3 regions of the Metabacillus sp. 113a genome follow, and region 3 is predicted to be linked to each of the others. Evidence: predicted binding sites of a transcription regulator. Region 3 holds the regulator's gene; each other region holds the start of a gene.
What was found. The regulator LexA, encoded in region 3, represses DNA repair genes until DNA is damaged. The targets are predictions, from matches to a motif close to CGAACATATGTTCG.
Positions count from the first base shown of each region.

Region 1: the regulator LexA is predicted to act here: its motif matches at 854-867, upstream of ACQCVE_RS01035 (DNA polymerase thumb domain-containing protein).
Region 2: the regulator LexA is predicted to act here: its motif matches at 1,105-1,118, upstream of uvrB (excinuclease ABC subunit UvrB).

Region 1 is NZ_JBNILJ010000001.1:202,499-204,767, forward strand. Features, by position in the region: gene ACQCVE_RS01025 (bifunctional cytochrome P450/NADPH--P450 reductase) at 1-111, shown strand, start outside; gene ACQCVE_RS01030 (hypothetical protein) at 130-567, opposite strand; gene ACQCVE_RS01035 (DNA polymerase thumb domain-containing protein) at 928-2,184, shown strand; gene ACQCVE_RS01040 (YolD-like family protein) at 2,206-2,269, shown strand, end outside.
Region 2 is NZ_JBNILJ010000004.1:115,903-118,171, reverse strand. Features, by position in the region: gene uvrB (excinuclease ABC subunit UvrB) at 1-1,033, opposite strand, end outside; gene ACQCVE_RS08835 (DUF2198 family protein) at 1,492-1,728, opposite strand; gene ACQCVE_RS08830 (haloacid dehalogenase type II) at 1,806-2,269, opposite strand, start outside.
Region 3 is NZ_JBNILJ010000001.1:589,417-591,685, reverse strand. Features, by position in the region: gene cysI (assimilatory sulfite reductase (NADPH) hemoprotein subunit) at 1-800, shown strand, start outside; gene lexA (transcriptional repressor LexA) at 869-1,486, opposite strand; gene yneA (cell division suppressor protein YneA) at 1,638-1,958, shown strand; gene ACQCVE_RS03145 (YneB family resolvase-like protein) at 1,967-2,269, shown strand, end outside.

The DNA.
Region 1 (2,269 bases), 390 kb from region 3:
AAAGAAATCTACCAGGCCGAAAGAGATTCATCCGAAGAAGAAGCGGCCGAGTGGCTCGCTGATCTGCAGCAGCAGGGCCGTGTTGCGAAAGACGTTTGGGCAGGAAAATGATTGCAGAGAAAGCAGCTCTTATCGGGGCTGCTTTCTTACACTTGAAAGGAGAATATATCCGAAAGCCGTTCCGCAGATCGAGCTGATCATGAGATTTTGCAATGTCCCATAGCCTCCTGTGAGAAAACCTGGAAAAGGCAGGAGGTGCTCGCCGGTAAGAAATTGAAGGTTTGCTCCGGTCAAGTATGCAAGCGGCAGGCCAATGATCAGGAGCTTTAGCCACCCGATTTTCCAGCGCCCTTCCCGCCAGATGTCCAGTATCAGCTCTGGAGCTGCAAACAGCATCCCGGCTGCAACCGGGAAGAGATATTGAAACGCTGAAAATGTTCTAAGGTCATAAATTTCTTTCGCTTCCTTTTCTAACACCATTCCGAATCGCACACCGCTATATAAGAACCATCCCGCCACAAGTAAAAATACGAAATAAACAATCCCATTTCTAACGGAATTTGCCATATTATCCCTCCTCACCCTTTATACCATTATATTCCATTAATGATGGATTTACACTCTTAATACTCCTGCGCCGGTTCTTCATCTTCCCAAAGTTCCGTCCATAATGGTTGAATGAACAGATCAGCCTATTCTCCAGCGGTGCTTTTTGCAACGTCACAGCTGCTTGCTATTTCCCCTGTTATAAAGCCATTCCTTCTGCCTGAAAAAAGATTTCCCCCCAGGAAGGCTTTCTTTTTGCCTGCTATCATGCAGTTTTTCACTGTTCGCCAAAAACTACCATTGAACACGAACGTTTATTCGATTATGATTAGCGGTATAATAGAACTACGAACACACATTCTTGTTGGAGGGGTAAGTGAGATGGAGTATGACCAGCTTCCCAAAAAGAAAATTCTTTGCATTGATATGAAAAGCTTTTATGCGAGCTGCGCGGCGGTTCTGATGGGGCTTGATCCGCACACGTGCTATCTTGCTGTAGTCGGTGATACCGAACGGCAGGGAAGCGTGGTGCTGGCCGCATCTCCCCGGCTGAAAAAGGATTTCAATATTAAAACAGGATCAAGAAAGTTTGAAATTCCGGACGATCCCCGGATTCATGTGGTAAATCCGAAGATGGCGATGTTTATCCGGATTTCAACGGAGCTTTCCAAAATGTTTCACCGGTATGTTCCGCGGGAGGCAATCCACATTTACAGCGTCGATGAAAGCTTTATTCAAGTAGACGGGGTGGAGCACCTTTGGGGGGATGCGACCACAATCGCCTGGAAAATCAGAAGTGAAATGGAGCGGGAATTCCAGCTTCCATGTGCAATCGGCATCGGTCCGAATATGCTGCTGTCCAAGGTTTGCCTTGACATCGAGGCGAAAAAGACCGGTGTGGCGGAATGGACCTATGATGACGTAGAAACGAAGCTTTGGAATCTAAAGCCTTTGAGCCAAATGTGGGGCATTGGCGGCAGAATGGAAAAAAACCTGAACCGGATGGGGATTTTCAGCATCGGCCAGCTCGCCCGCTACCCGCTTGAGCGGCTGGAGAAAAAATTCGGCATCATGGGAAATCAGCTTTATTATCATGCATGGGGGGTGGATCTCTCTGATATTGGCGAACCGATTTTGCAGGGGCAGATCAGCTTCGGCAAAAGCCAGATTCTGATGCGCGATTATACCGATCCAAAGGAAATCAGGCATGTGATCCTTGAAATGTGCGAGGAAGTAGCTCGGAGGGCCCGCCATCACTACCGGGCCGGCCGAACGGTCAGCTTCGGAGTCGGATACAGCAAGGATGAGCTCGGCGGAGGTTTTTACCGCTCGCGGACGATGGAGGAGCCGACCAATATTACGATGGACCTCTACCGCACGTGTCTTGAGCTGTTTGATGAATTTTATGATGGAAAAACGGTCCGCAAAATTTCAATTGCTCTTTCCAATATTGAAGAGGACGCGGAAAGCCAGCTTAACCTGTTTCAGCCCGACCGGGAGAAGCACCGGACTCTCGGGTATGTCATGGATTCTATCCGAAGCAAATACGGCTCTGACTCCCTGCTCCGCGCCGTTTCCTATACGAAGGCGGGAACCGCGAGACACCGTGCAACACTCGTCGGCGGGCATAAGGCTTAAGAAAGGGGGAAACGGAAACGTATGATACGCGATCGGGGAAACATCAAATGGACCTCCATGATGCTGCCGGAGCATGTCAAGCTGC
Region 2 (2,269 bases), on a different contig from region 3:
GAAGAGTTACGTGGGACTCATCCACTACGATCATGAAGTCATCGGGAAAGTAGTCAATCAGGGTATAAGGGGTTGAGCCTGGAGGCCTCAATGTAAGATGACGGGAGTAATTTTCAATGCCTGAACAGAATCCCATTTCTCTCATCATCTCAAGATCATAGCGTGTCCGCTGTTCAAGCCTCTGGGACTCAAGCAGTTTACCGGCCTCGCGCATTTTGGCTAATTCTTCATCCAGCTCTTTTTCTATGTTTTCAATGGCTACGCGCATTTTTTCTTCTCTTGTGACGAAGTGGGATGCAGGGAAGACAGCGACATGCTCGCGCTCGCCCAATATCTCGCCCGTCAATGCATCCACCTCGCGGATCCGGTCAATTTCATCTCCGAAAAATTCAATCCGGATGCAGTGCTCATCTCTTGAAGCCGGAAAAATTTCCACTACATCTCCCCGCACTCTGAACGTTCCGCGCTTGAAGTCGATGTCATTCCGTTCATACTGGATATCTACAAGGCGTCTTAAGAGCTGGTTGCGCTCAAGCTCCATTCCGGTCCGCAGCGAAACGACGAGTTCTTTATATTCCTCCGGTGAACCGAGGCCGTAGATGCAGGATACACTGGCAATGATGATGACGTCTCTGCGCTCAAATAATGAAGTCGTGGCCGAATGGCGCAGCTTATCAATTTCATCATTGATGCTTGCATCCTTTTCGATGAAGGTATCCGTCTGCGGAACATAGGCTTCCGGCTGGTAGTAATCATAATAGCTCACAAAATACTCTACAGCGTTGTTCGGGAAAAACTCTTTGAACTCGCTGTAGAGCTGGCCGGCCAGCGTCTTATTGTGGGCAATGACAAGCGTTGGCTTGTTTACTTCCTTAATGACGTTTGAAACAGTAAAGGTTTTCCCCGTTCCTGTTGCACCAAGAAGCGTCTGATGCTTCTTGCCCTCATTAATTCCTTCAACCAGTTTTTTAATAGCCGCAGGCTGATCCCCTTCCGGCTGATATTTCGAAACTAATTCAAAGCGCTGTTCCACAAAAAGGCCTCCAATTCACGCAATATCGTAATCATATTTTACCATAGTCCGTGGAAGTTTTTCCAAACATACGAACTGACGTTTGCGGTATTTTTTCATTCTGTCTTACAGGTTTCCCGCTTTTAGTGTTCTGCAATCTTTTTAATCAGAAATTCCGGCACATAAGAGGGTGCCCGCTTCGGCTTTTTTGTTTTAGAGGGAAAGTTAATCAAGCCGAAAGGCAGCTGCTTTGCTTTTTGGTTCGGTAATTGGGGGGTATTTTCTCTATTTGCAATGGCGGAGATTACTCAATGCAATAATGCAAAGGAGACTGCTGCGCGTTATAGGTTTCAGGGACGGGTTTGAAAAGGGGAACGAACCTTTGGGAATAGACATAATCAAATTAAAATACCCGGGAATGCTCAATCAGCTTTCCCGGGCTTGCTTCTCTTTGAAAGGTTTTTAGACAGCGCCTGTGTCTATTTATTCAAATGGTTTGGCTTTCGCGTCATTTTCCTCGCATACATGGCTCCGGCTACAAGGGATACAGCATCCAGCCCCACGATGTAATCAAACTGGGTGTAGCCCTTAAGGTAGGATGCAATAATTAATGCCGCAGTCAGCAACGTTCCGACAATATAACTGTATGTGACTCTCGTAAAGAGCACAACGAGAACAAATAGAAAAATCAATGCCAAGATCGCCTTCGTCAGCATTGGGTAACTCCCTCTTCCCTGTATAGTAATAGATTTATTCTATCACGGAAAAAAAAGTTTTGCATGCAGGCCTCTCATCATTGAACAGCTTCAAGGCCTTTCAGGTCCCTGAAAATATATTCTGGATGATAGCCGAGGCTTGAGACGGGTTCGTTTTTCCGGTTGATCCAGGCTGTTCTGAATCCGAAGCTTGCGGCACCTGCAATGTCCCATTGATTGGATGAAACAAATAAAATGTTTTTTTTATTCAGCCCGAGCTTTTCCATCGCGTAGCTGTAGGCGGCCGGTGAGGGTTTATACTGCCGGATTTCATCTGCACTTAAAGCTCCGATCCAGTCTGTTAAGCCGTTATGTTCAATCAAAGGATCAAGCATTTTCTTCGTACCATTCGAGTAAATGTACGTTTGTCTGCCTTTAAGACTTTTTAAGACCTCTTCTGTTTCTTCAAATGGAGTGAGCTGTTCATATGCTTTCATAAGCTCGCTCATTGTATTCCGGTCTGCTTCTTCTCCATGAAGGTCCAGTGCTGCTCTTAATGCTT
Region 3 (2,269 bases):
TTAAGTATACAGTCGACCGCCTCGGCCTGGAAACCGTGAAAGAGGAGCTGGAAGAGAGGCTCGGCTGGAAGCTCGGGCAGCCTGAAGATTTTCATTTTGACCATAACGGGGACCGTTATGGCTGGGTGGAAGGAACAGAAGGCACATGGCATTATACGTTGTTTGTAGAAGGCGGCCGTGTGGCGGACTTTGAAGGTTACCAGCTTAAGACAGGCTTAAAAGAGATCGCGAGAGTGCATACCGGCGATTTCCGCCTTACTGCCAATCAAAATGTTATCATCGCGAATGTAGCTGCTGAAAAGAAGGCGGAAATTGAAGGGCTCATTCAAGCATACGGCTTAACAGACGGAGCCCATCACTCTGCACTCCGCCGGAGTTCGATGGCATGTGTAGCACTCCCGACATGCGGTCTGGCTATGGCCGAGGCGGAGCGTTACCTTCCAGAGCTGATCAGCAGGATTGAAGAAATTGTGGATATAAACGGTCTTCGGGGAGAAGAGATCACCATCCGCATGACCGGCTGTCCGAACGGATGTGCCCGCCATGCACTGGGGGAAATCGGCTTTATCGGAAAAGCTCCCGGAAAGTATAACATGTACTTGGGAGCAGCCTTTGACGGCAGCCGGCTCAGCAAAATGTACAAAGAGAACATTGGAGAAGAAGAAATTCTGAATGAGCTCGGGCAGCTTTTGCCCCGCTACGCAAAGGAAAGAGAACAAGGAGAACATTTTGGGGATTATGTCATCCGTGCCGGCATCATCGGGGCAACGACTGACGGAACCAACTTTCATGCGTTATAAAAAAGAAGATGGCTGCCAGCCATCTTCTTTTTATGCAGAAAAAAAGCCTGTCCTGACGAACAAGGCTCTCAATGCACCGTACGATATACGCCAATCACTTTTCCTAAGATTGAAACATTCCGCAGGATAATAGGCTCCATGGATGAATTTTCCGGCTGAAGCCTGATATAATCCTTTTCTCTGAAAAAGCGCTTGACGGTTGCTTCATCATCTTCCGTCATGGCGACCACGATCTCTCCATTATTAGCAGACTGCTGCTGGCGGACTATCACAAGGTCTCCGTCCAGAATTCCCGCTTCAATCATACTGTCTCCTACAACTTCAAGCATAAATACATGGTCATCAGGAGGGACCAGACGTTCGGGCAGCGGGAAATATTCTTCAATGTTTTCTACTGCTGTAATAGGAACCCCTGCTGTAACCTTCCCGATAATCGGGATGTTGACAGCGCTGCTTTTTGGAATTTCCAGTTCTTCGTTCAGTACTTCAATCGCTCTCGGCTTAGTGGGGTCTCTCCGTATCAATCCTTTATTCTCGAGCCGCGCAAGGTGGCCATGCACGGTAGAGCTTGAGGCAAGGCCTACGGCCAAGCCAATTTCACGGACGGAGGGAGGATAGCCTTTGCTTTTGACTTCCTGTTTAATAAATTCCAGAATGTCCTGTTGCCTTTTTGATAGTTTGCTCATCCTTAGCACCTCAGAGTAAGTAATTTATAGTTATTATAGCATGATTTACCTGCATATACAAACATAAGTTCGAAAACCTCTTGACTGGGAATGTTTGTTCGGATTATAATGAATTTATCAAAATACGAACAAACATTCTGGAGGGATTCAAATGTCTAAAATTACATTTGCTTACATTTCTGTTTTCGCACTTCTTGTTGGAGGAATTTTATACGCAGCCGCTGATAAAGGGAACAGCAGCCTGCTTGAAAAATATGCTAAAATAGAAATCCGTGAAGGCGATACGCTGTGGGATCTTGCGGAAGAGCTCAAAGGCAGACATGATCTTACAAGTACTGAATTCGTGGAGTGGGTCAACAAGGAGAACAGGATGACTTCCCTCGTCATTAAACCTGGCGAAGAGCTGTATATACCGGTTAAAAAAGAAGAAGTGTATAAAATAGATGCGAAGATGATAGCTTCAGAAGAGTAGGTGGTTGTTTGAAAGCGATAATTTACTGCAGGGTGAGCACAGATAAGGCAGAACAGGAGACATCGCTGCAGAGGCAAAAGGAAGAACTCTCCTCGCTTGCAGAAGAGCACGGGATGGAACCGGTGCAGACCATCATGGAGAAAGCCAGCGGCTATGAAATAGAGAGAGAGGGGATCCTTACCCTTCTTGATGCGGTGAAAAAAAGAGAAGCAGAGGCGATACTCATTCAGGATGAGACAAGGCTTGGGAGGGGCAGTGCCAGAATGGCCATCCTTCATTTTCTGTATAAAGAAAAGGCTAAAGTATTTACG